DNA from 2 places in the Arthrobacter sp. Z5-13 genome. Region 2 is predicted to be linked to the other one. Evidence: predicted binding sites of a transcription regulator. Region 2 holds the regulator's gene; the other holds the start of a gene.
What was found. Region 2 encodes LexA, which represses DNA repair genes until DNA is damaged. Its sites were predicted from a motif close to TCGAACANNTGTTCGA; they were not measured.
Positions count from the first base shown of each region.

Region 1: a site for LexA is predicted at 10,713-10,728, ahead of M1E02_RS09230 (DUF6504 family protein). Genes of this name have one in related genera too.

Region 1 is NZ_CP096460.1:1,931,421-1,946,333, reverse strand. Features, by position in the region: gene M1E02_RS09265 (hypothetical protein) at 1-69, shown strand, start outside; gene M1E02_RS09260 (M3 family metallopeptidase) at 163-2,175, shown strand; gene pdxS (pyridoxal 5'-phosphate synthase lyase subunit PdxS) at 2,312-3,238, opposite strand; gene pgsA (phosphatidylinositol phosphate synthase) at 3,437-4,072, opposite strand; gene M1E02_RS09245 (HIT family protein) at 4,065-4,655, opposite strand; gene thrS (threonine--tRNA ligase) at 4,678-6,687, opposite strand; gene M1E02_RS09235 (DNA polymerase III subunit alpha) at 6,791-10,312, opposite strand; gene M1E02_RS09230 (DUF6504 family protein) at 10,309-10,653, opposite strand; gene M1E02_RS09225 (hypothetical protein) at 10,810-11,196, shown strand; gene M1E02_RS09220 (chorismate mutase) at 11,204-11,524, opposite strand; gene M1E02_RS09215 (hypothetical protein) at 11,665-11,805, shown strand; gene M1E02_RS09210 (alpha/beta fold hydrolase) at 11,792-12,595, opposite strand; gene M1E02_RS09205 (TetR/AcrR family transcriptional regulator) at 12,671-13,282, shown strand; gene M1E02_RS09200 (hypothetical protein) at 13,314-13,652, opposite strand; gene M1E02_RS09195 (phosphotransferase) at 14,051-14,913, shown strand, end outside.
Region 2 is NZ_CP096460.1:2,930,759-2,945,671, reverse strand. Features, by position in the region: gene dapF (diaminopimelate epimerase) at 1-311, shown strand, start outside; gene M1E02_RS13860 (class I SAM-dependent methyltransferase) at 292-906, opposite strand; gene hflX (GTPase HflX) at 1,483-3,051, shown strand; gene M1E02_RS13850 (ATP-dependent DNA helicase) at 3,044-5,110, shown strand; gene lexA (transcriptional repressor LexA) at 5,125-5,874, opposite strand; gene M1E02_RS13840 (LysM peptidoglycan-binding domain-containing protein) at 6,237-6,800, shown strand; gene M1E02_RS13835 (histidinol-phosphate transaminase) at 6,891-8,009, shown strand; gene hisB (imidazoleglycerol-phosphate dehydratase HisB) at 8,071-8,697, shown strand; gene hisH (imidazole glycerol phosphate synthase subunit HisH) at 8,694-9,503, shown strand; gene M1E02_RS13820 (hypothetical protein) at 9,503-9,664, shown strand; gene priA (bifunctional 1-(5-phosphoribosyl)-5-((5-phosphoribosylamino)methylideneamino)imidazole-4-carboxamide isomerase/phosphoribosylanthranilate isomerase PriA) at 9,732-10,478, shown strand; gene M1E02_RS13810 (SseB family protein) at 10,481-11,350, shown strand; gene M1E02_RS13805 (MFS transporter) at 11,405-12,703, shown strand; gene M1E02_RS13800 (DUF1844 domain-containing protein) at 12,849-13,235, opposite strand; gene infC (translation initiation factor IF-3) at 13,623-14,747, shown strand; gene rpmI (50S ribosomal protein L35) at 14,862-14,913, shown strand, end outside.

The DNA.
Region 1 (14,913 bases), 1.0 Mb from region 2:
GCGATTACTCCGCAGCCCGCCATCGAAACCATGAGCGCAGCTGCGGCTGAGACCGCGGCGAGACGTTGAGAGAGTTTTCTGGGATTGCTCGACATGTTCGACATCCTACGGCGAACAGCGACGATGCTGGTCAACCATGCCGCCACATGAAAGTGTTGCTTCATGACGAACCCCCTTCTGACACCCAGTCCCCTGCCATTCGGATTGCCTTCCTTTGCCGACATTGCGGAAGCCCACTACGGGGAAGCAATCCGGGCAGGCCTGGCAGAGCACTTGGCCGAAATAGGGAAAATCACCGCGAACCCGGAGCCACCCACCTTCGAAAATACGGCTTTGGCCATGGAACGCAGCGGTGCCCTCCTTGAGCGTGCGGCGGCCTCCTTCTTCACGCTCGTGTCGGCACACGCATCAGATGAAATCCGCTCCCTGGAGACCGAACTGTCACCGTTGTTCGCTGCGCACCAGGATGCAATTTATATGAACCGAGAATTGTTTGAACGCTTCCATGCGCTGAGCACGGACGGACTCGATGACGAATCAGCGCGTCTGGTCCAGGAGTACCTCAAGGAGTTCCGGGAGTCAGGGATCCAGCTGGACGATGCCGGGCAGGAACGGCTCAGGGCGATCAACTCCGAGCTCTCCCGGCTTGGCACTGAATACGGACAACGTGTGAAGGAGGGTATGAAGCAGTCAGCCTTGCTGCTGGATGATGAAGGTGAACTTGCAGGACTGCCCGCCGATGACATTGCCAATGCTGCCGAAGCGGCCCACCAGGCCGGCCACCAGGGCAAGTTCCTCCTCACTCTGATCCTGCCGAGCAACCAGCCGGCCATGTCAGCCTTGGAAAACCGGGCTGTTCGCCGCCGGCTGTATGAGGCATCGGTCAGTCGCGGATCCAGCGGCGGAAGCCTTGACGTCCTGGACCTCGTCAGGGACCTGGTTCGGCTGCGTTCCGAAAAGGCTGCCCTGCTGGGCTTTGGAAACTACGCCGAGCTGACGGTGGACCGCCAGACAGCGCCGGACTTCGAAGCCGTACAGTCCATGATGAGCAGGCTGGCCCCGGCTGCCGTCCGAAACGCTGACGCTGAGGCTGCTGCACTGGCCGAGATGGCGGGTCACCGGTTAGAGGCGTGGGACTGGGCGTACTACTCGGCGCAGGTGAAGAAGGACCGGTATTCGGTTGATGACCAGCAGTTGCGTCCCTACTTTGAACTGAACAGGGTGCTCACAGATGGTGTGTTTTTTGCAGCAACAACCCTGTACGGCATCACATTCCACGAACGAACTGACCTTTTGGGATACCACCAGGATGTCAGGGTGTGGGAGGTCCGGAACGAGGACGGCTCGGGGCTTGGGCTGTTCTTGGGCGACTACTACACCCGTGAGTCCAAGCGCGGCGGAGCATGGATGAACTCGCTGGTTGAACAATCGGCCCTTCTCGGGACCAAGCCGGTGGTCATCAACAACCTCAACATCTCCAAGCCGCCAGCGGGCGAGCCCACTCTCCTGACCCTCGACGAGCTGCGCACCGCATTCCATGAGTTCGGCCATGCCCTCCACGGCCTGTTCTCCAACGTCACGTATCCCCGGTTCTCGGGTACGTCCGTGCCGCGCGACTTTGTGGAATACCCCTCACAGGTCAATGAGATGTGGATCATGTGGCCCGAGGTCCTGGCCAACTATGCCCGGCACCATGAGACGGGCGAGCCTCTTCCCCAGGATGTGGTGGAGCGGCTAAAGGACGCCGAGCTTTGGGGTGAGGGTTTCGGCACCACGGAGTACTTGAGTGCCGCTCTGCTGGATCTCGCCTGGCATGTCCTGGAGGCGTCAGACGTTCCTGCCGATCCCTTGGAGTTCGAGGCAAAGGCCCTTGCTTCAGCGGGCGTCGCCCACACACTGATTCCGCCACGCTACAGGACCGGTTATTTCCAGCACATCTTTGCCGGAGACGGCTATGCGGCCGGCTACTACTCCTACATCTGGAGTGAAGTGCTCGACGCCGACACGGTCGAATGGTTCAAGGAGAACGGCGGACTCAACCGCTCGAACGGTGAGTTCTTCCGGACCGAGCTGCTTGCGCGGGGAAACAGCCGCGATCCACTCGAATCCTTCCGGACCTTCCGCGGCAGGGACGCCGAACTGGAACCGCTACTCAAACGCCGCGGCCTGGAATGACCCATCCATTGCTCCGTAACTGCCCTTATGGGGACCCTAAAGGGCAGTTACGGAGCAATCGATGCAACCAACGACGCCGGGTGGCCGCCTTCGAAAAGGTGACCACCCGGCGTCGCGGTTTGTCCGTAAGACTGGGTTACCAGCCGCGCTCGGCGAGGCGGTGCGGCTGCGGGATTTCGTCGACGTTGATGCCGACCATGGCCTCGCCCAGGCCGCGGGAGGCCTTGGCGATGACGTCCGGGTCATCGAAGAAGGTGGTGGCCTTCACGACGGCGGCGGCACGCTGGGCCGGGTTCCCGGACTTGAAGATGCCCGAACCGACGAACACGCCGTCGGCACCGAGCTGCATCATCATGGCAGCGTCAGCCGGGGTGGCGATGCCGCCGGCAGTGAACAGGACCACGGGAAGCTTGCCCGAAAGCGCTACTTCCTTGACCAGTTCATACGGGGCCTGCAGTTCCTTGGCCGCCACGTACAGCTCGTCCTCGGGCAGCGAGGAGAGCCGGCGGAGCTCGGCACGGATCTGGCGCATGTGGGTGGTGGCGTTGGAGACATCGCCGGTGCCGGCTTCGCCCTTGGACCGGATCATCGCCGCGCCCTCGTTGATGCGGCGCAGCGCCTCACCGAGGTTGGTGGCACCACAGACGAAGGGAACAGTGAATTCCCACTTGTCGATGTGGTTGGTGTAGTCGGCCGGGGTCAGGACCTCGGACTCGTCAATGTAGTCCACTCCGAGAGACTGCAGGACCTGCGCCTCCACGAAGTGGCCGATCCGGGCCTTGGCCATGACCGGCACGGAGACGGCTTCGATGATCTTGTCGATCATGTCAGGATCGGACATGCGGGACACGCCGCCCTGGGCGCGGATATCGGCCGGAACGCGTTCCAGCGCCATAACTGCAACGGCACCGGCGTCTTCGGCGATGCGGGCCTGCTCGACGTTAACGACGTCCATAATGACGCCGCCCTTGAGCATCTCAGCCATACCGCGCTTGACGCGCTTGCTGCCCGTGACGCCGTTCGCCGACGAGCCGGCTTCGCTGCTTACATCAGGTGTAGACACAAAAACCCCTATGGGTAGATAGATGTTACTTTGATCCGGACTCCCGATCGGTGCTGACGGCACGCAAAATCAGCATCGCCACACCGGATTACCGGATCCATTGATTCAGGTATTCCTAATACTAGTCCCCCATGGCTGACGGGCTTAATTCCGGTGACGGTGAGAAGTCAAACCCCAACTTCTCTGCGCGGGTGTGCCTCAAGCCGGCTGTTCGAACGCTGTTCCTGCCTCGTCCCGGGACTGGCGGCGGACGGTGACAATGCGCTGCACGATGGTCACGAAACTTGCGGCGGCAAGCACAGCCAGGGTCACCAGCAACACCACCTCCGGCAGCCCAAGCCCGGTAAAGCCTGTGACAACCAGCACCGAGACCAGCCGCTCCGCGCGCTCTGCAATGCCCACGTTGGCGGTGAAACCCAGGGACTCAGCTTTGGCCCGGACATAGGAGACCACCATTCCCAGCACGAGGCAGATCAGTGCGCCAATGCCGATTGCCGTGTTCGCCCCGCCCATAAAGAACCAGATGGCAAGTCCGGCAAACAGCGCGCCGTCGGCTATCCGGTCCAGCGTGGAGTCAAGGAAGTTCCCCCAGCGGCCGCCCCGGTCCGCCATCCGGGCCATAATGCCGTCTACGACGTCGGAGAAGATGAAAGCCGTGATGAAGATTGTGCCCCACCATAGCTGGCCGATGGGATAGAAGACGAGGGCTCCGACCACCACGCCGGCTGTGCCGAAGATGGTGACCGCGTCCGGCGATACTCCATGCTTCAGCAGCCAACGTGCCAGCGGGGTGAAAAGCCTGGTGAAGAAACCACGGGCGTGTCTGTTAAGCACCTTGATCCTCCGGCCAAGCCTCGGCCACCTGTTGGCGCACCTCGTCCAGCGTCTGGGTGATGGCTTTGGTCTGGGCAATGATCGGGAAGAAATTTCCGTCCCCGCCCCAGCGCGGTACTACATGCTGATGCAGGTGGCCGGCAATGCCAGCACCTCCCACGACGCCCTGGTTCATCCCAAGATTGAATCCTCCGGGGTTTGCCACTTTCCGCAGAACCCGCATGGCAGTTTGAGTCAGGGAGGAGAACTCGGCGGTTTCCTCTTCGGTCAGGTCTGTGTAGTCCGGGACATGCCGGTAGGGGCAAATCAGCAGATGTCCTGGGTTGTAGGGGAACAAGTTCAGCACCACGTAGTTGCGCTTCCCCCGATATACGATCAGGGACTCCTCGTCGCTGCGCCCTGGTGCGACGCAGAAGGGGCAATCATCCTGGTTTTTGAACTGGTGCTGCCCGCCCTTGATATAGGCCATACGGTGCGGAGTCCACAGGCGCTGGAACGCGTCCGGAACGCCGACCAGGCCGAAGTCGTCAGTCACCCCGGCGTCGCCGGAATAGTCCGCGTCCGCGCCTGTGTTCTCCCGCACGCTTTACCCTTCCCGGTTTCCGCTATCTGGTCCGGTCGCGGACGGCGTCAACAATGCGGCGGACAGCCTCAGCAACCGGCACCCCGTTATCCTGGCTGCCATCCCTGAACCGGAAGGATACGGCGCCGGCTTCAGCGTCTTCTCCGCCGGCAATCAGGACGAACGGGATCTTGTCCTTGCTGGCTGTGCGGATTTTCTTGGGGAACCTATCTGATGAAATGTCCACCTCCGCACGGATGCCCGCCGCCTTAAGCTGGTCGACGACGTCGAACATGTAGTCGTTGAACGCCTCCGCCACCGGGATGCCAACCACCTGCACGGGCGCCAGCCATGCCGGGAACGCTCCAGCGTAGTGCTCGGTCAAAACGCCCATGAACCGTTCAACCGAGCCGAACAGGGCACGGTGGATCATCACGGGACGCTGGCGGGTGCCATCCGCGGCCTGGAACTCAAGTTCGAAGCGTTCTGGCAGGTTGAAGTCCAGCTGGATGGTGGACATCTGCCAGGTCCGGCCAAGGGCGTCCTTAGCCTGAACCGAGATTTTGGGGCCATAGAACGCGGCTCCACCCGGATCCGGAATGAGTTCCAGGCCCGAGGCCTCGGCTACTTCGGCCAGGGTCCGCGTTGCTTCTTCCCAGGCGGCGTCCTCGCCGACGAACTTGTCTTCGTTCTTGGTGGACAGCTCCAGGTAAAAATCGTCCAAGCCGTAGTCCTTGAGGAGACCCAGCACAAAGTTCAGCGTGGTGGTGAGCTCGTCTTTCATCTGCTCGCGGGTGCAATAGATGTGGGCGTCGTCCTGTGTCATCCCCCGCACACGGGTCAGGCCGTGCACCACACCCGACTTTTCGTACCGGTAGACGGAGCCGAACTCGAACAGACGCAGTGGCAGCTCGCGGTAGGAGCGTCCTCGGGAACGGAAGATGAGGTTGTGCATGGGGCAGTTCATCGGCTTCAGGTAATAGTCCTGACCGGGCTTGCGGACCGTGCCGTCCTCATTGAGTTCCGCGTCCACGTGCATCGCCGGGAACATGCCGTCCTTGTACCAGTCCAGGTGGCCTGAGACTTCGTAGAGGTGCCCCTTGGTGATGTGCGGGGTGTAGACGAAGTCGTAGCCGGCATCCACGTGGCGCTGACGGGAATAGTCCTCCATGGCCTTGCGGATGATGCCGCCCTTGGGGTGGAACACCGGCAGCCCTGAACCCAGCTCGTCGGGGAAGGAGAACAGGTCCAGCTCGGCGCCCAGCTTGCGGTGGTCGCGGCGCTCGGCCTCGGCGATGCGCTCCTGGTAGGCCTTGAGGGCATCCTTGGTGGGCCAGGCTGTGCCGTAGATCCGCTGCAGCTGCTGGTTGTTCTGGTTGCCCAGCCAGTAGGCGGCCGATGACCGGGTCAGGGCGAATGCATTGGAGATGAGCTTGGTGTTGGGCAGGTGGGGGCCGCGGCACAGGTCGCACCAGACGCTGTCGCCGCTCTTGCGGTCAACGTTGTCGTAAATGGTGATGTCGCCGGCGCCGACCTCGACGTTAACGCCCTCGCCGGCGTCGGCGGCATTGTTCTTCTTGCCCAGCAGTTCGAGCTTGTAGGGCTCATCCTTCATGGCTTCGCGGGCCTGGTCCTCGCTGACGACGCGCCGTACGAACTTCTGGTTCTGGTTGACGATCTTCAGCATCATTTTTTCAAGCTGACGCAGGTCTTCGGGTGTGAAGGGCTCCTCGACGTCGAAGTCGAAGTAGAAGCCGTCCGTGATGTATGGGCCGATTCCGAGCTTGGCGTCGGGGCGAAGCTGCTGCACGGCCTGGGCCATGACGTGGGCCGTTGAGTGCCGGAGGACGTTCAGTCCGTCAGGGGAATCAATGGTGACGCCTTCAACGACAGCACCTTCCGGCAACTGCTGGTCGAGGTCCTTGAGCTCGCCGTCCACGCGGGCCACAACGACGTCGCGGCGCTCAAAAAAGAGTTCCGCGCCGGTGGTCCCGGTAGTCACCTTGGTCTCTTCGCCATCGACGATGAGGGTGATCTGCTGGGCATCTGACACGGGTGTCTCCTATTCAATGTTAAGGCTTCGTAGCTTGTGGCGTACGGGGACCACAGCCAGCCTCGTCCATCGTATCGGTTTCTCGGCAGCCGCCGGCGCAGCCTCAGCTCCCGAGCCCGGTGATGGCCAGGTTGCGTCCGATCCCGTCCAGAGGGCCGGCCTGGCCAAAGGTCACCTGATCGTCATTGATGCTTGAAGCCGTCCTGTCCTGGTTCTGCTCCGGCGGTCGGAAGGGAAGGGTTTCGATCCTGCTGAGATCCCACGCCATGCTGGCGCTCAAACTTATCCCCCTGGGCCCTGTCCGCCGGGTGGTTCCCCGGATCAAGAGCAGGCGTGTTCCGAACAGCAAGGGACCGGCCATTTCCTGTGCCTCGTGGAAGAAGACAGAATCCACGCATCCGGTGCCGTCGTCGATGCTGATGAAAACAACACGCCGTCCTCCCCTCATGGGCGGGGTCTGGGTGGCAATCCGGACACCGGCCACCAACACCTCAGTGCCGTTACGAAGGCCGAGCAGCTTATCGGCGGTTGTGACCCCCAGCCGGTTCAGGAGTGGCCGGTGACTCTCCATCAAGTGCTCACTGACGTCCACTGCCATGAGATCAAGTTCTGCACGGACGTTCTCCACCATGGTGGGAGCCGGTTGCCCCCGCTGGAGATTGTGCAGTTCCACATCCCCTAAAGGCAGCGCCAGTTGCCCTTCAATGATGTCTACGCCTTTTTTGGTGGAACGGCTCTGAAGGTTTTGCAGATGAAGGACCAAGTCAGCACGGTTGGCATCGTTTCCGGATTCACGGTGAAGGGAATCAAACGCACCCAGTTGGGCCAGCCGTTTGATGCCTGGCTTGGATAAGCGTGAACGTGCCCGCAAATCCGCCAGGGAATCGTAGGGTTGCCCGGCAACGATCCGCTTAAGCTCTGAGCCTGACAATCCGAAGATGCCCTTGAGGCTTAGCCTGATCCCCAGCTTTCCGGCATGCTCCCCCGACTCAACCCGTTCTACCCGGTATTCGGCTTTGCTCCTGTTGATGTCCAGGGGAAGGATGGGGATCCCCATCCTTCTGGCTTCTGCAACAAGAAGCCGCTTGGGGTACATGCCAGGATCGTGCTCCCAAAGCCCGGCAAGGAACGCTTCCGGATGATGTGCCTTCAACCAGGCCGACTGGTAGGTGGGAACAGCAAAGGCCGCCCCGTGAGCCTTGCAGAAACCAAAGCTGGCAAAAGACTTCAGTGTTCCCCAGACCTTGTCCACAACTTCCGGGGAATAGCCTTTTGCTTTGGCCTCACGACGGAAGAACTCCTCAACCTTGAATTCCAGGGCTTCATTCCCCAGGATGCGACGGAATTCGTCAGCCCTGGCAAGCCCGCACCCTGTCATCACGTCAAAAGTCTTCAGGATCTGCTCATGGAAAACGGTGACTCCGTGGGTTTCCTGCAGGACGGGCTTCAAATCCGGATGAGGGTAGACCTCCGGTGCGAACCCGTGCCGGTGCTCCAGGAATGGCCTGACCATATCCGATTTCATGGGACCAGGGCGGAAAAGCGAGATGTCGATGATCAGGTCATTGAAATCCCTAGGGGCCATTTTGCCTACCAGTTCCCGCTGCCCTGGAGATTCAATCTGGAAGCACCCCAGCGTGTGGGTGCTGCGTATCAACTCATAAGTTGGTTCATCGTCCAGGGGCACTGCGTTGAGGTCGATATGCCCGTCTTCGGAGATGTAGTCAGGGCCCTTCCCGTCGTTCCCTGAAGGATAGGAACCAACTGCAACGACCTCTGCCTTGGAGGGATGCAGCCGGATTACTTCCCGGACAGCAAAGGCCATAGCGCTTTGCATCCTGACTCCCAGGACATCGAGCTTCAGCATCCCCATGGGATCCATGTCGTGTTTATCGAATTGGCTCATGGGTAATCCAAGTCCGCTGGGCTGGACCGGTGTCCTGTCCAAAAGGGTGGAATCGCCCAGGATCACTCCGCAGGGGTGCATGGAGATGTGGCGTGGCAACCGGTCCAGACGTTCAGTGAGATCTACCAGAAGATCAAGCTGCTGGTTCTCAGAAAAATCCCGTTCAACACGGCCTGCGAACTCCCGCAGTTCCGGTTTCTCGGCAAGGGCTTCGCGGAATTTACGGGCGGAAAAGCGCCACAGCTGCTTGGCGATTTCTCCTATTTCTCCGTCGTCCATTCCAAGGGCCAGGCCCGCATCGCGGACAGCACCGCGAGCGCGGTATCCATTTTGCATGCTCATCAGGGTGACCCGTTCAGCACCGAACCGCTCGAAGATTTTCCGGTAGACATTGTGCCTTTCGGCGCTCTCAACGTCTATGTCAATGTCGGGCAAGGTTGCCCTGTCACCGGAAAGAAACCGTTCAAATACGAGGTCGTGCTGGAGGGGATTCACCTGGCTGATATCTATGAGGAAGTTGACCAAACTTGAAGCTCCGGAGCCTCTTGCTGCCGCCCTGACGTTCATGTCCAGGATCATGCGGGAAACTTCGGCAACGGTGAGGAAGTAGGAGGCAAAGCCGAGGTTTCCGATGATCCTGAGTTCATGCTCTAACCGGGAGCGCATTTCAGCTTCCTGCTTACCTGAGATCCCCGCGAAGCGGCGGCCTATCCCTGCCTCACAGCGTTGGGTAAGTTCAACCAAAGGATCACCAGTAATGCCGATAACGGAAGTTTCAGGAACAACAGGTTGCTTCCAGCCCATGTCTGAGACAGGATCCATCCGGCAGCGGTCCGCGAGCGCCTCCGTCTGAGCAAGCAGTCTTTTCAGGTCAGCTGTGCCGTATCCCGCTGACTGGATGATTTCTTTGGCCAGCTCCACCATTTGCGTCTCGGACTTGAGCCATCCCTGCCCAGTTGGTTGCAAAAGGGGAGCTGAGGATAGCTCCGGGAGAGATTTCAGTGTTCGGGCCGAATCAAGGACATCTGCTGTGGCAGCGCCGTCCTCTTCGCAGTACCTGACGGCGTTGGTCAGGACTGCTGGTACATGGTGTTCAGCTGCAAGTTTGAGCATGCGTACAGCATGGGCAGTGCTGAGGGGGGCACCTGGGGCGCTTAGCTGTGACACGACTTCGGCCACTACAGTCCCCTGGGGCATTGCTTCCAGCCAGCGCTTGAATAAGGTGCGGGGAAGAAGGTATTTCCGTCCTCCCATGGACTGGCCGACGTCGGAATCGGGTCCGATGAGAACAGTCAGGACCGGTTTCAAAGTGTTTGGATCCAGTGTTCGGGAGGCCAGCTCCGCCCGGGTCACGGCGACAGGGACCACTCCCCCGGCCTTGCCTGTTGTCCTGGCATGGGCGTCGGAGATAAGCCGGCAGAGGGCACGGTAGCCAGCTCCGTTGTTGTGTCCATGGGCGAGGACAACAATCCGGCCCGAAAGCTGGGTGCGGTGATCGCCGTCGTCGTCAAACACTGCGAGATCAACCCCCACTACCGGATCGAGGTCCGCAGCCATACATGCCTTGAGGTGTTTGACCGTTCCATACAGCCCGTCCCTGTCGGTGCACGCCAACGCTGTTGCCCCGTCAGCCTCTGCAGCACTGGCAAGTTGTTCCGGCCAGGAGACTCCATAGTGGGCGCTGAAGGCAGTGGAAACGTGAAGGTGGGTAAAGCTCATGCTGTTTTTGGTGCTGTCTTTGACTGAAGGGCATCATGAATCCGCAGAAGCCTCCAGCGTCCGCTGCCAATATCACGCGACAGGTCCAGTGTTAACGGTTCCTGCGAAACACCCGGAGCACCCTGATTTTCACCTTTGACCTGAACACGCCAGATTTCATGATCAACCAATCCCTTGCCTGCCCCCAGGGGTGCCCTTTTTTCCTCAGCCCACCATTGGCGCCGTTCAAACCAGCGGACAGCTTCTGCACACACGGTGTAGCGGCGGCCTGCCCAGAGAAGGTTCAAGGGCTGACCTCCAGGAGCGCATTCCACCTCTACGCCATCACTGAATATCCCCATTGGTGCCTCCGTGCAACTTCCTGACAACTCCTGTAAAACTTCCTAAGAAACTTCCTTCTTCGAATATATCTTCGAATACTCTCAGTCTACGCCCGGGGCATGACAAAACCTAGGTCGGGGGTGGACGGAAGGGGAAGCAGAGAGCAGGATGGAGCCATGAGTTCCAATGAAGCACTCCTGAGAAACGCCAGCATCGCCGCCAAAAATTCACATTTGGTGGCGACTTTCGATATTGACGGCAACATTCCGTCTTCGGGCGCCTACGTGGTGGGGCTTGTGGCGTCCACCCCTGACCTCTCACATCAACGAAGGCTTGGAATCGAGTTCATGAATGGCGAGGCAGTCTCGTTCTATGCCTTCAACCATGACGGCACCGAGGAGAACTTCGACCTGGACGGAGTGGAGCATTCAGGCAGCACCATCACAGGGCATTTTCCACTGAGCACCATTATGGGTCTCGGCAAGGGGCACCTGATATCAGCCTTCAGCGAAGCCGACGGACGGGAGTTCCAGGCAGGCGTTCAGGTCCAGGAGTCTCTCTAAAGCTGGATCAGCCGTTGTCCTTCTGGACTTTGAGTTCCAGTTCGATGAATTCGGAAATCATCGTCCGGTAGGTCGTTTCCACCAGCCCGGGATCTATGCCCTTCTTTACGGCTGCGAACCGGACGTGCTCGATAATGCGTTCCACCCGGCCCGGGGCGCGCACTTCTGCACTGTCCCCTTTGAGCGTCCCGGCTATGCGGATCAGCCGTTCTCGACGGGCGATGAGGCTCACAATCTGCTCGTCCACTTCATCAACTGCCACACGCACGGCGGCGAGCTGTTCTTTGTCGGCCTGGGAGTTTTTGTCGAGTCCGTGATTTGTGGGCATGTGACTGACAGTATCCAAGGATGCAACCCGAGTCGACTTCTTTCCCTTGCAGTTAGCAGAGTAGAGGTTCACAACAGGCGGCCAGGTCTGAAACGCGTGTCTTGGATTCACCAGTACGAGAACGCACATAGGGTCGGTATATGGATAAGGAACATTCCGGCGAGCTGGATGGGCAGACCTCGATCAACGAGCTGCTCGACGAAACGGTCGGCCTTGCTCCCATCCAGATGGCACTGCCCCTTCACCTCCAATTCCCGGCGGGGAAATTCATACGCCTTTAGGGAGGCTGAGGTGTTCTCGGACGGCATCTACCAAAACGTTAGGTGCAGTGATGTGGACAAGATGATCCACGCCCTGAAGTGAAGTGGTTACCGGGCGTCGCAGTGCCTGCACGATACGCGTGCAGTGCGCCCCATAGACCGGACTGCTCTCTGTCCCGCTAAGAACTGCGGTGGGCGTCTTGATTTTACCGTAGCTCTCCAGATCAGGTACAAACCCGTTCAGTGCCTCGATCTCGTCGGCCAGCGGAATCGCCAACTCCCGTAGGTGGGCCCAGGATTTGCCTTCACTGCGCAACGCATCCACGTGCTCTTGTGGATATCCGGAGATATCCCGGTTAACGATCTCGACCATCGCATCGAAATCGTCCCGGTCGCGGGCCTCCCGCAGGGGCTTTATCTGTTCGTCCCCGAATGGTGCCATGACAGGCTCATAAACAATCAGCGACACCACCTCAGCCCCGGATGCCGCTGCTTCAAGGGCCACTAGCCCGCCAAGGCTCCAACCAAAGACCTGCGCCGGCCTCCCCAGGGCCGCGAGGACGGCGCCTAAGTCCCCCACTTCCGTGAGGAGCGAATACTCGGAGGGAAGATCCGAGCTTGGATACCTGCCGCGGCGATTGAGAACATGAACCTCCCTGTCCCGCGCCAGAAGGTTCGCAACAGTCCCCCACCCGGCAGCATCGCTCATCACACCGGGCATCATCACCAACGGCGTTTCCTGCTCGTGAACATTTCCGTGACGGTGGACAGCCACAAAGCCCTCTTCCACCTGCACCTCATACTGGTCCATTATTCAGCTTTCTGGGGTGGTTACAACAGAAGTCACGGTAGCACCTTCTGGAGTGATCGCACTAGATTGGGATCCATGTCCCCTACCGGCCGACCCCGCAGCTTTGACCGCAGCGTTGCACTCCAACGTGCCACGGAGATCTTCTGGAGGCAGGGCTATGAGGGCACTTCTTTGGTTGACCTCTCCTCAGCAATGGGCATCGCCCAATCCAGCCTGTACGCAGCCTTTGGCAACAAGCTCGAGCTGTTCACAGAAGCCGTGGATACGTATATGCGGCAGTATGCGGCGATCTTCATTGATGCCTGCGCGGAGGAACCGACCGCGGCCGCGGCGGCCGCGAGAATACTCCACCAGAGTGTTGACCGGTTTACCGCAGACGATCAACCCGCAGGATGTCTCACCACCAGCGCTGCAATGTCCGGAGGACCTGGAACGTTCGATGTTCGCTCAGCCGTTGCACGGAAACAACGGGCCAACGCGCAGGTTTTTCAGGATCGCATCGAGTCCTCGATGCAGGCCGGGGAGTTACCGGACCAGTCCGCCCCGGTCCTGGCCGACTTCATTATGACCCTCTGGCACGGCCTATCTGCCGCAGCAGCAACAGGAGTCACACGCTCCGCGCTTCATGAGGTGGTTGACTTGGCCCTGACAGCATGGCCAGCCACCCGCCCTGGTCAAGATTCCTGAAAGATGGGACAGGATTCAGCATCAGCAAGGCCTAAGCGGTGTCTTCCAGCACTGCTTGCTGTACCAACAGGAAAAAGGTTCGGGGGTTCCGATTGGAAGCGAACGGCATCTCCACATTGCGAAGAACTGCTCCGAAGTCGTAGTCGGGGAGCGCCAAGCAAGCTTCCAGCGCATCCTTCGCCAACTGCCTGGACGACGAATCCCAGGAAGCATATTCAGGTTTGACAACATCACGAATCGCCTCTGACAGCTGGACGTCGTCGGACGCGTCAATGTCCGTTAACGCATCCCATTCTGCGTCGCTCAACATCGAATAATCGAAATTCTTGATCAGAGAAACCAGATAACTTACGTACTTTTCGTTTTTCATGATTATTCGGAACTCTATCGCCCCTGGTTGGAGTGGCACCGAGGCGCCTCCATGGCGGCCCATTCACTACCGGCCCGCAGAGGCACAGCGTAAACTTTGGGTGTTCACGTAGCGACCGCGGTTTGCGGGTTAAGCGTGCGTCAGAACGGAGAGCGCCATGCTCAAGATGCTCATGTGCAAACTCAATTTGCGCCATGCTTGGCACATAGAATCTGCAGAGGATGGCAGCGGCCGTTACAGGCGGTGCACCCGTTGCGGTAAGTACGACCGGGACAAGGACGGCAGCGGCTTTATGCACTGAGACAAGCATCCGGATTTCGACGGCGGCACGACGCGGGCCCAGTTGAAGTTCGCCATACTGTCTCCCCTGCCGGGCTGCCTCGACTAGACTTCTGAGGATGTTTCCATCCGGGTTATCAATGCTGTGGGAGTCCACCGAACCACAGAGCGCACTGAAGAACAGGTTTGGCCTGGGCAGCTTCGACGAAGCGGGCGGCTGGCTCACAAGGGTTCTTGCTGACGCCTGGGCCATTAAAGTGCACACCTGCGAGCGAATTATCATTAGCGACCACAACGCCATTGCTTGGATCAGCACGGATCACGGAGCCTTGATTGCAAAGTGGTCCCGGGACCAGGATCAGTTCGTCAAATTCGCCGGGACCGCAGATCTGCTGGATGCGTTGCATAAAGAAGGGCTTCCAGTGGCTCCTCCGCTGGCGGCCACTGACGGCAAGCATAGAGTTGTCATCGATTCCTCGTCCGTCACGGTGCAACCGCAGATTGACGGCGAACTGCTTGACACCACTGCCGGCACAGCGGTCCGAAGGGCCGGGGCCTCGCTGGCGCGCTTGCACTGCGCTTTGGCAAAACAGGGAGACAGCCGGTTGACCAAGTTAGGGCGACACACACATGGGACCCTGGATTTGCGCGGGCGCATAGAGTATTGGCTGCAGCATGATGACCAAGGCAGGGCACCGGAAGCGTCCGCAATATTACGTGAACAGATAGCGTCACTCCCGCCGATCGATAGCGATCCGCAGCTGATCCACAACGACTTCAGGTCCTCCAATGTGCTCACCTCCGGTACAGAGATTGTTGCCGTTCTCGATTTCGACGAGGTCGCCCTGGACTACTGCGTAAGCGACCTCGCGAACGCATCTGTCTACCTCAGTACCCGGTTCACCCATTGGCAACCAACGCCAGCCAGCGTCCGCCAGGCCCTACTGCACGGGTACGAAACAGTGCGGCCGCTCACAGGGCT
Region 2 (14,913 bases):
ATCCCACTCCACCGAACGGCACCAACGTCGAGTTTGTGGTGCCGTCCGAACCCCTTGTCCATGATGGTGTGGGAACCATAACGATGAGGGTTCACGAGCGGGGCGTCGGCGAAACGCAGTCGTGCGGGACTGGCGCCTGCGCAGCAGCCGTCGCGATCCGGCATTGGGCAGGCGAGGGCGCTCCGAATGCGTGGAACGTTAGAGTTCCCGGCGGCGTAGTGGGCGTGAAGTTCTTCCCCGGGCCAGACGGGCGCGAGCACGTGGAGCTCAGCGGCCCCGCCGTCATTGTTGCTACTGGGACGCTTTCCTGACCTTCAGGATCCGGAAGGACTTCGAGGTACTCTCGCGGGTCACCGTGAAGGATGAATCCAGCTCCGCTCCCAGCCACCGCTGCAGTGAATCGGATCCAAGGTTTTTTTGGACTACCAGCCAGGCAGAGCCACCAGGGGCGAGCCGGGGAAGCCATCGCAGCAGGAGCGAATGAAGTTCGTCCTTACCGATCCGGATCGGGGGATTTGACCAGATGGTGTCGAAGATGATTCCTGGGTCTACCTCGTCCGGCAGGCTCGCCCGGAGATTTCCCAGACCCAGTGCGGCAGCGTTTTCGTTCGTCAGGGTCACGCATCGCTCGTTGACGTCTACGGCGTAGACGTTCGCATGGGGTGCACGCAGGGCCATGGTCAGGGCGATTGGACCCCAGCCGCACCCGATATCAAGCAGGTTTCCCTGCGGAGACGGCGCTGGTACCTCGGCCAGTAAAACGGCCGTCCCCTTGTCAATACCCTCGGGGCTGAAGATTCCCGACGATGTATGGAGCTTCCTCGTCTCACCGGCGAGTTCGACCGTCAGCGGCTTGCGGGTGAATGGCCCTGCCGGCTGGGCGCTGAAATAATGTGCGGACTCCATAACTGGCCAGATTAGTTGGCCTGCAGCTCGATGGGAAACCGGGGGTAGGCCCATCTGGTATTCTTTAATCCATGTTCTTGATCTTTGAGTAGCGGCGATTCAGCCCGGCGCAGGCGAGTTGGCATAATAGCCCGCCTGACTGCCCGCTTATCGTCCCGCAGCGATGCAGGTAACTTCCTTCCGCTTAGCGCGCTCAGCACCAGTGCTTTCAAAGTCAATGAACCATAGACAAACCCTCCCGACACCACGCCACCCGATCACCGTCGGCGGCCGGAGGCAACGTCTATCGGATGCAGGCGAATGATCCCACTGGCAGATCAACTGGGTGCCCGAACCCCATGGAGTCCATCATGATCAACCAAGGCATCTGACAACACCACCCGAAGTCTCTCTGGCCGGCAGACCGCTTCCGCGGGAGCCCCCAGCCACGAACGTCCCCAACCATGCCCGCCACGGCACCGCAGCCGTGGCCACCTGGAGGAACAATTGACCAATAGCCGTCAGCCCACCGCGAATACAGCACCACAGCCCGGCAAAGGGCACTATTCTGAAGATGTAGAACCGCTTAAGGAGACCATGACCAGTCAGCACAACACCGGACCAGATTCAGCCGCGCAGGATATGTCCCCTGAGGAGATCCAGGCTGTAATTGACCGGATTCTCGCCAAGGATGTACCGGCCAGGAATATCCGGAAGGCGGACGATGACAGCAAGGGTGTCTTCGGCAGGGCCCAGGCCATATCAGGGCTCGACGACGAGCACACCAGCTACGACGGTGATCAGCAGGATCTCGAGGAACGGCGCGCACTGCGGCGGACCGCGGGACTCTCCACCGAGCTTGAGGACGTTACCGAAGTCGAGTACCGGCAGCTCCGGCTCGAACGTGTAGTCCTGGCGGGGCTGTGGTCAGAAGGAACCCTGGCGGATGCTGAGAACTCCTTGCGGGAACTGGCAGCGCTGGCAGAAACCGCTGGCTCAGAAGTACTCGACGGCCTCGTCCAGCGCAGAGCCAAGCCAGATCCCGGAACTTTCCTTGGCTCAGGCAAAGCCCTCGAACTGAAGGACATTGTGATGTCCACGGGCGCGGACACAGTTGTTGTCGACGCCGAATTGGCTCCGTCACAGCGGCGCGGTCTCGAAGACATCGTCAAGGTCAAGGTCATTGACCGTACCGCGCTTATCCTCGACATTTTTGCCCAGCATGCCAAGAGCCGGGAAGGCAAGGCCCAGGTAGAGCTGGCCCAGCTCGAATACCTCTTGCCGCGCCTGCGTGGTTGGGGTGAATCCATGTCCCGCCAGGCCGGTGGCCAGGTGGGTGGGGCAGCGGCCGGGATGGGCTCGCGTGGTCCTGGTGAAACCAAGATCGAACTGGATCGGCGACGGATCCGGACGCGGATGGCAAAACTGCGGCGGGAAATCGCCGCCATGAAGCCTGCGAGGGAGACCAAACGGGCCAACCGCCGTCGTAATGCTGTCCCTTCTGTTGCGATTGCCGGGTACACCAACGCCGGCAAGTCCTCATTGCTGAACAGACTGACCGACGCCGGTGTCCTGGTGGAGAACGCGCTGTTTGCCACGTTGGACCCGACGGTCCGCAAGGCCGAGACCGCAGACGGGCTGGGCTACACCCTTGCCGACACCGTGGGTTTTGTCCGTTCACTGCCCACTCAGCTGGTGGAAGCGTTCCGCTCCACGTTGGAGGAAGTGGCCGATTCCGACCTCATCCTCCACGTGGTGGATGCATCCCACCCGGATCCGGAAGGCCAGATAGCCGCCGTCCGTGCTGTATTCAGCGAAGTGGATGCGCGCAAGGTCCCGGAGATCATCGTGCTGAACAAGGTGGACGCCGCGGATCCGTTCGTGGTGGAGCGGCTGAAGCAGCGCGAACCCCGGCACGTGGTGGTTTCCGCCAGGACAGGCCAGGGCATCAGCGACCTGCTCAAAGCCATCAGCGAATCCATTCCAAGGCCAAGCGTCAAACTGGAACTGCACATCCCCTACAACCGGGGCGACCTGATCAGCAAGCTGCACGAAACGGACGCAGAAATCCTTACCCTCGATCACGATGAACACGGCACACGTGCCGTGGTGATGGTCCGCGAAGGTCTTGCCGCTGAGCTGGAATCCTTCGTCACCAATGACTGAAGCGGATCCGGAGGCGAATGCATCGGCCAGTGAGCGGTTTGTGCTTGAACTGCTCGACCGGGCTGTCTCCGGAATGGGCGGCGAGAGCCGCACCGGTCAGCACGAAATGGCCCGGCAGGTGGCGCGCGCAATAGACAGCGGCGACCACCTGCTGGTCCAGGCAGGAACAGGGACCGGCAAGTCCCTCGCCTATCTCATTCCCCTCATCGCCCACTCGCTGGTCAGCGACAAACCCACCCTTGTCTCCACCGCCACACTGGCTTTGCAGACCCAGATTGTGGGAAGGGACTTGCCCAGGCTGCTGGAAACGCTAACCCCTGCGCTGGACCGGCCTGTGAAAGTGGCACTCGTCAAGGGCCGCGCCAACTACGTCTGCCGCCACAAGCTTGAGGGCGGTTTTCCATCCGAAGAGCCGTCTGAGGGACAGTTGTTCTCGCTGGGGGAAGATACCAGCGTGCCGCACTTTGCAGCCGCCATGGGTGGTCCGTTGTCCCAACTGGGCAAAGAAGTGGTCCGGCTGCGGGAATGGGCTGACAAGACCCACACCGGCGACCGCGACGAGCTGATGCCTGGCGTGACTGACCGTGCCTGGCGGCAGGTTTCAGTCACGTCCATGGAGTGCCTCGGGGCCCAGAAATGCCCCATGGCAGCCGAGTGCTTCAGTGAACTGGCCCGTCAAAACGCTGCAGAGGCCGACGTCGTCGTCACCAACCACGCCATGCTCGCTGTAAGCGCATTCGAGGGCCTGGCGGTGCTCCCTGAGTACGACGTTGTGGTGGTGGACGAGGCCCATGAACTTCAGGATCGCGTTACAGGGGCAGTCTCCGGGCAACTCTCTGTGGCGATGGTTCATGCGGCGGCCTCCGGAGCGCGCAAGCACACCGGCATAACTGTCGAAGCCCTCAACTCTGCCGCTGCCAACCTGGAAGTCGCGATTGCAGGGATTCCCAGCGGTCTGCTGCCCAGCGGGCTCAACGACGAACAACTCGACTGTGTGGACCAGCTCCGCGATGCATGCCGTGCGGCGCTCTCCGATTCCAAGGGGGACAGTTCCACCACGGCCGACGGCGGGCGGCAGCTGGCGCGTTCACGCCTCCTGGTGATCCTGGAACTGTGTGAACGGCTGATCTCGGCACGGGAAAACGCCGAGGTGGTGTGGATTTCGCGAAACAGCACCTTTGATCCGCAGCAAGGTTACTCAGCGCCGGACGACCATTCCCCGGCTTTGATCAACGTGGCGCCCCTGAGCGTCGCCGGACGGCTACGCGAAGGCCTGTTCGAGGGACACACCGTTGTGCTGACATCAGCGACCCTGGCCATCGGTTCCGCTTTTGAGCCTGCCGCGGGGGGATTGGGCCTCGTAGGACCAGGTGCGCCGAGCTGGACCGGAATCGACGTCGGCTCGCCTTTCGACTATCCGAAACAAGGGATTCTATACGTGGCGGGTCACCTGCCGAAGCCGGGCCGGGGAACCTCACCCGAGGCCCTCGATGAGCTCGAAAAGCTGATCCTTGCATCCGGGGGCGGGGCGCTTTGCCTGTTCTCCTCGCGCCGCGCGGCGGAAGAAGCTGCGGAAGCCCTGCGTCCGCGGCTCGACGTGAACATTCTCTGCCAAGGGGACTCGACCATGACCGCACTGGTCCGGCAGTTTGCGGATGAGCCTGACACCTGCCTGTTCGGCACAATGTCACTGTGGCAAGGAGTGGACGTTCCGGGGGGTTCGTGCCGCCTGGTGGTGATCGACAGAATTCCCTTTCCGCGTCCTGACGATCCCCTCATGACCGCCCGGTCCCGTGCCGTAGCAAAGGCAGGGGGCAACGGCTTCATGTCTGTTTCTGCCACCCACGCCGCGATTCGGCTTGCCCAGGGTGCCGGCCGCCTCATTCGCTCGACGGGGGACAAGGGGGTTGTGGCCGTCCTGGATTCCCGATTGTCGACTGAGCGATACGGTAACTTCCTGCGCGCTGCCCTTCCGCCATTCTGGCCCACCACAGACCCCACAATCGCGGTGGCAGCATTGAAACGCCTGGCCGAGGAAACGCGGGTGGCGAGTAGCTAGATGGACCGCAGGGCTTAGATGGACCGCAGGACCGAGACCACTTTGCCCATGATGGTGGCATGATCGCCCAGGATTGGCTCGTACTGGGTGTTCTGTGGGAGCAGCCATGTGTGACCGTCCCGCTGCCGGAAGGTCTTGACGGTGGCTTCATCGTCCAAGAGCGCGGCCACGATATCGCCGTTGACAGCATCGCTTTGGCGGCGCACAACCACCCAATCGCCGTCACAGATGGCGGCATCAATCATTGAGTCGCCGGCAACCTTGAGCATGAACAGCTCGCCGTGTCCAACGAGCTGGCGGGGGAGCGGCATGAACTCCTCAACCAGTTGCTCGGCGAGAATAGGCCCGCCTGCGGCGATACGCCCGACGAGGGGAACCATAGCGGTATCTGTTGCGCCGGCCAGTTCCGTCACCGGCTGACGGCCAACACTCCGGAGCCGGGTTGGCTTTTCCGGCCGGGCAGGCTCGGTTCCGCCTTCTTCCAGGGTCAGCGGCATCAAAACTTCCATTGCCCGCGGACGCTTTGGATCCCGACGCAGGTAACCGAGTTTCTCAAGCTGCGAGAGCTGATGGGTGACGCTGGACAAACTCGCAAGGCCCACCGTGTCCCCGATTTCGCGCATGGACGGCGGATAGCCGTTGTCGTTCACTGATCGCTGAATGGTCTCCAGGATCCTCTTTTGGCGAAGGGTGAGCCCCTTGGGCGTTCGGGCAGTCTGCGAGGCCCTTGGGGTGGCCTTGCTGCCCGCGGCTTGTGCTGCCATTTTCGCCAACGCCTTTCCATTTTTCCGGCCGCTGAGCGGCAGCCGCCGGAATGTTCTGCCTGAATGTCAGACCCTGCTGATCAACTGCAGATGTGGTTGTCCTGATCGATCTTTCTTTGATCAAACGTAGGCCAGCCAAGAGAGTTTTTCAAACATTTGTTCTAGTGAGTCTCGACAATGTTCGATCATAGATGCTAAAACTTACACAGTAAGGTTCGAATATGTGTTCTAGTCAGCTTCCTAATTTGCCGGCTCCGGTCACCACATCCGTTCAAACGTTCGAAAGTGGAGGCCGTGGGCAAGTGAATTTCTTGCAATCAACGAACACAACGGGCAGCACAGTAGGGTCCAGGAGGACGGTCATGTCAGCTACATCTGCGTTCCACGAGTTCTTTCCGCAATCGGTTTCCGGGGAGCCTCAATCGGAGAAGACGCTGTGCACTTCCGCCGTCGCGCATCACGCCGGTGCCTGGCAGGAGGCAGCCGCGTCGTTTGAGTACGGAGTGGTCCGTCCCGGTCGGGAAGCATGGGCCAGCGACGAAACCAGTGCCTACGAAGGAGTGCGTGCCTACGAGGGTGCCGGCGCCGAGGGCGCAACCCATAGCCGGGTGCAGGCGCCGTTGCGGCTTACCCGGCGCGGGTGGATTGTCCTGGTGGTCTTGCCCCTTATGCTGCTCACCGCCTTCCTGATGTCGCTCTCAGGGTTCCTTACGTCTCCGGCCAAGGCGGCGGACACCGTCTCAGAGCTCTCCCTGACCCGCACTGTGACCGTCACCGTGCAGCAGGGGCAATCCTTGTGGGCGATAGCCGGCACCGTTGCGCCTGAACGCGATCCGCGGGATGTGGTGGCAGACATCGTGCAGTTGAATAACCTCGACGGCGGAGCGGTCAGCCCGGGACAGCAGCTCTTTGTCCCGTCCGCATGAGCCTTTGCGTGGGCCCTGTTGTCGACTTCCCGCAATCCCCGTGGGCGTCACAGTTTTCCGGCCCCGGCATCGGGCACTTAAACTGTTCTGGTGACTGACCAGCTAGCGCGCCTGAATCGACTGCCACTCCGCGACAATCTCCGGGGCCTGACGCCTTACGGTGCGCCGCAACTGGATGTGCCCATCCTGCTCAATGTCAATGAAAATACCCATGGCGTGCCTGAGGATGTCCTGAAGGCAATTTCGGAGGCTGTCACAGCCGCCGCCGCCGGCCTGAACCGGTATCCCGACCGGGAGTTCAGTGAGCTCCGCTCAGCGTTGGCTGAATACCTGGGGCATGGGCTTGGGGCTGAAAACATTTGGGCTGCCAATGGCTCCAATGAAGTGCTGCAACAGACGCTGCAGGCTTTTGGCGGACCTGGCAGGACGGCAATGGGCTTTCCCCCCACGTACTCCATGTACCCGTTGCTTGCCAGCGGTACTGATACCGAATATGTCACGGGCCTGCGCGCTGCGGGCTACGGGCTCAGCGCAGAATATGCCGCCGAACAGGTCCGGGAGCGGCAGCCGAACATAGTGTTCCTGAGTTCGCCCAACAACCCCACAGGTACCGGCCTGGGGCTGGATGTTGTGAAGGCTGTCTATGAAGCAGGAGAGCAGAGCCAAACCGTTGTTATCGTGGATGAGGCTTATCACGAGTTTGCACACGACGGTACTCCCAGTGCACTGACGTTGCTCCCCGGACGGGAACGCCTGATAGTGACGCGGACTATGAGCAAAGCGTTTGCCCTGGCCGGTGCCCGGCTGGGCTACATGGCGGCAGCACCGGAGGTCACTGATGCCCTTCGCCTGGTCCGCTTGCCCTACCATCTGTCAGCGGTCACCCAGGCGACGGCTCTCGCAGCGCTCCAGCACAGGGAAGCTTTGATGGCTGATGTTGAGGACATCAAGGCGCAACGGGACAGGATCGTCTCGGAGCTCACTCGAATGGGCCTGAAGCCCGCCGCCTCTGATTCCAACTTCGTTTTCTTCGGGGGACTGGAGAATCCGCACGCAGTCTGGCAAGCACTTCTTGACTGCGGAGTCCTGATTCGCGACGTCGGCATCCCAGGGCACCTGAGGGTTACGGCGGGAACCGAGGCTGAGACCACAGCATTCCTTGAGGCTCTGGAGCGCATCCTGACAGGGCAATCCGCAGTACCGGCCTAAACTTGAACCAAGACCCAGAAGCCGCAGGCTTTGAGGCCCTTCTTCCAAAGGACACATCACCATGAGCAACACCGGATCCATTGCTGGCGCGGCACGGACTGCGCGCATGGAGCGCGCCACCAGTGAATCGTCCGTGCTGGTCGAGATCAATCTGGACGGAACGGGAGTGTCGGACATCGATACCTCGGTTCCTTTTTACGATCACATGCTCACGGCGCTCTGCAAGCACTCGCTGATCGATATCACGGTCAAGGCCACCGGTGACACCCACATCGACGTCCACCACACTGTGGAAGACGTCGCCATCACCTTTGGTGAAGTCCTGAAAGTGGCGTTGGGTAACAAGGCAGGCATCCGCCGCTTTGGAGAAGCCACTGTTCCCCTTGATGAAGCACTCGCACACGCGGTAGTGGACGTCTCCGGAAGGCCCTATCTGGTGCACGGCGGCGAACCTGCCGGCCAGGAATACCACCTCATTGGCGGGCACTTTACGGGTTCACTCACCCGCCATGTCTTCGAAGCCATCACCCTGCACGCGGGAATATGCCTTCACATGAACGTTTTGGCCGGCAGGGATCCCCACCACATTGTGGAGGCACAGTTCAAGGCGTTCGCCCGGGCACTGCGCGCGGCAGTGGAAACCGATCCGCGCGTGGACGGAATCCCATCAACCAAAGGGGCATTGTGACCGGAAAGCTCATCCAGGACGGCGCGATCGTCGATCCGGAGGCCACCGCCAAACCCGCTTCGCCGGAGGGTAAGCCCACCGTTACGGTCCTGGACTACGGGTCGGGCAATGTCCGCTCTGCTGTCCGGGCGCTGGAGCGTGCCGGGGCCGAAGTGATCCTCAGCTCCAAGCCACAGGACGTCCTCAACGCCGATGGCCTCGTTGTTCCCGGCGTCGGCGCTTTCGAAACAGTGATGAACGAACTCAAAGCCGTGGACGGTATTAGGATGATCGGCCGGCGCGTCGCCGGCGGCAGGCCCGTCCTGGCCATCTGTGTAGGGCTTCAGGTGCTGTTCGAAGCCGGCGTTGAGCACGGCACAGAGGCCGCAGGAATGGGCGAGTGGCCTGGGAAGGTCGAACTGCTCCCGGCTGACGTCGTGCCACACATGGGCTGGAATACGGTTAAGGTACCGGAGGGTTCGCACCTCTTTGAAGGTGTGGAGAACGAACGCTTCTACTTCGTTCACTCTTACGGAGTCCAGACCTGGGACTTCGATGTGATCCAGCCGCGGATGGCTCCGCCACTGGTAACCTGGTCGGAGCATGGGGCCCCCTTCATTGCTGCGGTTGAAAACGGTCCTCTCGCTGCCACCCAGTTCCACCCGGAAAAGTCCGGTGACGCAGGTGCCCGCCTCTTGCGAAACTGGGTCAACGGGCTGCGTCATGGGCAGCGCGTTGGGGCTCCTGCCTCCACAGAAGCGCCTCCTGCCTCCACGGAAGCCGCTCCAGCCAGCACGCCTTCAGCTCAACCCGCAGCAGACGCCTAGTGTGGTGGTCCATAGCGCTGATGGGTCTCGCCGGGTTGCTGGTGGGCGGCGCGTTGTCCTTCAGGCAACAGAAAGCTCCGTTCTGGCTCCAGATCGTGTTCTATACGCTTGCTGGAATGGCGTTGCTGGCTGCCTACCTGCTGACCCTGCCTGCCGAATAACAGCCTGCCGAATAGCATCGCTGCGGGCCACATTTCCTACTCCGCCCCACCACTCCTGAGGACCATGATGAACGACGAAACCCTGCTGCCGGTACTTGAACTGCTCCCGGCCGTTGACGTAGTGAACGGCCAGGCCGTACGCCTGGTCCAAGGCGAAGCCGGCAGCGAGACCAGCTACGGGACTCCGCTTGAGGCTGCTCTGAACTGGCAACAGCAGGGCGCGGAATGGGTTCACCTTGTTGACCTTGATGCTGCTTTCGGCCGCGGTTCGAACTCGGAGTTGCTGCGGGAAGTCGTTGGCAAACTCGACATCAAGGTGGAACTTTCCGGCGGGCTGCGGGACGACGAGACACTGGAGAAGGCGTTGGATCTGGGCGTCGCCCGGGTGAATCTCGGCACCGCTGCCCTCGAAAACCCGGAGTGGACTCAGCGTGCCATTGACCGCTTCGGCGACCGCATCGCCGTCGGGCTCGACGTCCGCGGAACCACTCTTGCAGGCCGAGGCTGGACGAAGGAAGGCGGCGATCTGTGGGAGGTCCTGGAGCGGCTGGAAGCGGCTGGTTGCGCCCGTTACGTCGTCACTGACGTCACCAAGGACGGAACGCTGCAGGGTCCGAACGTGGAACTGCTGCGCCAGATGGTGGAGAAGACCCGTAAGCCTGTCGTAGCTTCGGGAGGAATCTCCAGCCTCGAAGACCTCAGGGTGTTGCGTTCACTTGTCCCACTGGGCGTCGAAGGAGCCATCGTGGGCAAGGCTCTCTATGCCGGTGCGTTCACACTGCCCCAGGCTCTCGACGTCGCCGGCCGCCGCTGACAGTGGAAGACTCATCCGGCTCCCGGCCTCTGCCGGGCCATATCGCTGCAGCCTTGGCTGGTGCCGGGGGTGCCACCGATTCGGCTGGCCAGCCGTGGTCGGGGCGTAGCCTCGCCGGTGAGGAGGCCAGGATCCACAACTTCGAGGACGACGACGGCACTGCCGACTCCGGATATCTCACCGCAGTATCCGAGTTGGTGGCTGGCGCGGGTGACGAAAACGACGTTGTGCAGGCCTTGGCGCATGCCAGGGTTTTCGTTCCGATAGTCGCCCAGTTGGGCGAAGAGGGGCAGGGCGCTGCCGGGCTCCAGGCGGACAAACAGGCGGACATGGCACTCGTGACGCTGAAGGCCCCCGACGGACGCACTGCATTGCCGGTTTTCTCCTCTGCCGAGTCACTCCATGCTTGGCATCAGGAGGCCAGGCCCGTCGCCGTCTATGCTGCCAGGGCTGCCTTGTCTGCTGCTGCCGAAGGCGCCGAACTTATGGTGATCGATCCTGGCTCGGACGTCACCATCGTTGTCCGGCGGCCTGCGGTTTGGGCGTTGGCTCAACAACTCCCATGGTCACCGTCCTATGACGACGCCGAGGTGGCTGATGCTGTGGCGGCAACTGCTTCCGATGTTCCGCAGATCCGGCGCATCGAGATCCAGCGTGGCGGGGGAGTAGGCACTTTGACAGCGGGAGGGCTGCAGCTCAAAGGCGGCGGTGCGGGTCCGGAGCTGCGCATAGTCCTGTACCTGGTGGATGGATTGGACGCCGCCGGAGTCCAGTCAGTGGTGGCAGGCATGAATAATGCCTGGGCCCGGAATGAATTGTTGGCCGAGCGGGTTGACTCCATCGAGGTCAAGCTGCGGCGCGCAGTAGAGTAGCTTTCGGTCAGGGGATGGATCCTCCTGCCGTAGGCAAGAAAAAGGATGTAACCCGTGAATTTCGCTCTGTACAGGGAGCTGCTTGCTGTCCGGCCCGTCCGGCGGCTGTTGATCGTAGGCATGATTGCCCGCATTCCACATTCGGCCGCCGGGGTACTTCTCACCCTGCACATAGTCCTGTCCCTTGGCCAGGGCTACGCTGCGGCCGGGGCCGCCGCCGCCGTCATGACCATTGGCATCGCTGTCGGAGCGCCGTGGCGCGGGCGGCGCGTTGACACCGTCGGCTTACGGAAGGCCCTGATCCCTTCGGTGATCTCGGAGGCCCTGATCTGGTCGGTCGTTCCTCACGTCAGCTACGAGTGGCTTCTGCCTCTGGTCTTTGTGGGCGGCCTGTTCACTCTTCCGATTTTCAGTGTGGTACGTCAATCGCTGGGGGTCATGGTGACGGGCGAGCAGCGCCGTACCGCGTTTGCCCTTGATGCGATTTCCACCGAGATGGTCTTTATGATCGGCCCTGCCGCGGGCGCCATTGTGGCCACCAGCGGATTCTCCGTGCTGGGGCTCACGGTAGTAGGCATCACGACGTCGGCCGCGGGACTTTTCCTGATGTGGTTCAACCCGCCCACTCGAAGCGAGGCGACCGACGAGGACTGCGCAGCCGAGCAGCAGCAGGCAGCTGAACTGGCTGTCGTTGCGGCAGCTCCAGCCCATGTCCAAGAGGCAGCGGCCGGGTTGAAACCAGCGCACACCGGCGTGCGGCCACCATCGCGTCTCAGGGGCGTAGTCGCGCGCAACTTCGCATGGTTCACCGCTTCTGTAGCTGCGGTCTTCTCGGTTGCGGCAGGCGCCGGTATGGTGCTGAGCGGCACCGACGTCGGGATCGTCGCATTGCTTGAGATCGGCGGACAAGAGGCAGAGATCGGACTTGTTTTTTTGTTCTGGTGCGCCGCTTCAGTAGCCGGCGGTTTGATCTACGGTGCCATGCACCGCCCGGTTTCGCCCATGGTCCTGCTGCTGGGGATGGCAGCACTGACCATACCCATGGGCTTCGCACAGGACACTCTTACGCTTGGACTCCTGTCGCTCCTGCCGGGTCTGCTTTGCGCTCCCGTTTTGTCGGCTGCATCAGAAAAGGTCGCTGACCTGGTGGACGAGGCCCGCCGCGGCGAGGCGATGGGCTGGTACGGCTCTGCCCTTACCGCGGGCGTTGCTCTCGGGGCCCCGCTGGCCGGGCTCTTCATCGACGGCATAGGACCCTCTGCAGGTTTTGTATCCGTCGGCTTGGCAGGCGTAGCCATCTGCCTGTTGGGGCTCCTGCTTCAGCAGCACCGTCGGAGCCAGACGCCGCCGTAACCGGATCGGCGTAACCAGGCCCGTCGTAGCCTGAAACAGTTAAATGACTAAATAAACGACGACGGCGGCCCGAACCTTTAGAAGGTGGAGGGCCGCCGTCGTCGTCAGTCAGCTGTAAAAGGCTTTTCAGGGAAGACAGTAAGCGCTAGTTAACCGGCCCGGTGTACTTTTCTCCGGGGCCTTTGCCCGGAGCATCAGCGATTGTCGATTCCTCCCGGAATGCCAGCTGCAGTGAGCGCAGCCCATCGCGCAATGGTCCCGCATGCTGGGAGCCGATTTCCGGTGCCGCTGCTGTGACGAGGCCAGCGAGGGCGGTAATAAGCTTCCGGGCTTCGTCCAGGTCCTTGAGTTCTGCTGCATTGTCCTCGGCGGCAAGTCCGAGTTTCACGGCTGAAGCGCTCATCAGGTGGACTGCAGCAGTGGTGATGACCTCGATTGCCGGCACCTCGGAGATGTCACGGATCTGTTGGGCCACATTGCCCTGCTCATCCGCTGGCTCATACACGTGTGAATTACTGTCTGGAGTGCTCATACTGGTAAGCTTGTCACAGACCGACTGGATGTCGTTATTTTGCTATGGATGCCCATTCCCCCCAATGTGCGGAGAACGGGTATCTTTCTGTAGAATTGACTTCTAGTTTGCAAGCGGAGATCTCTCCCACCCGCGTCAGCCGTTTGCCACAAGGAAATGTTCTTGTGGCAGCAAGGCTGCCGGGTAACGGTCGGGCGGTTCAATCAGGCGATTGTCTGTTTGAAGCGCGTGCCACCTCACCATGGGGCGGGCACATCCGATCCTCGAGGCCTTCGATTGCTCCGGCAATTGGGGGCCTTCTCTGTTTGCCGGTGGAGTACTCATTACAACCACAGGAGCTTTAACATTAGCGAGCCAAGAATCAATGAGCGTATCCGCGTCCCCGAGGTGCGGCTGGTCGGCCCTGCAGGCGAACAAGTAGGGATCGTCCGTATTGAGGACGCGCTGCGTTTGGCTGCCGAATCCGATCTGGATCTCGTTGAAGTTGCACCGCAGGCTAAGCCTCCGGTGTGCAAGCTGATGGACTTCGGCAAGTACAAGTACGAAGCTGCCGTCAAGGCACGCGAAGCCCGGAAGAACCAGACCAACACTGTTCTGAAGGAAATCCGCTTCCGTCTGAAGATCGACACCCACGACTACGAGACCAAGCGTGGCCATGCCCTTCGCTTCCTCGGTGCCGGGGATAAGGTCAAGGCCATGATCCAGTTCCGCGGACGTGAACAGCAGCGCCCGGAAATGGGTATCCGCTTGCTTCAGCGCTTCGCGGATGACGTTGCCGAGGTCGGCGTGGTTGAGTCCAGCCCACGCATCGATGGCCGCAACATGGTCATGGTTGTTGGTCCGCTGAAGAACAAGGCTGAAGCCAAGGCAGAAGCACGCCGTGCAACTCAGCGCGCGGAGGCCAAGGCACAAAACGAGGCCAAGGCTTCCGGCCGTGTAGACACCAGCGGCGAAAACCAGGAGTCACTGACGCAGTCGCTGGCCGATCTTCTCCCCGAAGGTTTCCTGTCTTCAACCGATGAAACCACCGAAGACGTTCAGTCTGAGGCAGTCGAAATCGATGGTGAAGACGCAGTCCAGGAACAGCAGGCATCCACTCCTGACGCAGGGAACGAGGCCCCCGTAAAGGAGGCCGCATCCTCCGTGGAAGAGGCTCCTGCCCCGGACGCTGCTGCAGTTACCGAAGCACCCGTTGAAAAGGCTCCGGTAGCTGAAAAAGCTCCGGCAGCTGAGACGGTCAAGGAGAAAGCCGTCGAGGCTCCCCGCGAGGCTGCTCCCAAGGCACCGGCGCCGAAACGTGAGGCCCCGGCCGCACCAAAGGCGCCGGCGGCAAAGGCTCCTGTTGCAAAGGCGCCGGAAGCTCAGGCGCCTGCTGCGGCGCCTACTGCGGCTCCAAAGCCGGCTGCTGTACCTTCGCCGCCGAAGCCCGTGGCCCGTCCGGCGGCACCGAAGCCCGCTGCAAGGCCTGCAGCCCCCAAGGCTCCCAAGCCTGCGGGGAAGAAGACCAACTAGTTCAAAGCTGCAGAGGCATTGCTTCCGCAGTAAGCAACCAGCATGCCGCCCCACAGGCGGCTGCTCGAAAGAACTGCAGACACTGTCTGCGGATACGTAAGGAGATCGGTTCCCATGCCGAAGATGAAGACCCACAGCGGTGCTAAAAAGCGCTTCAAGCTGACCG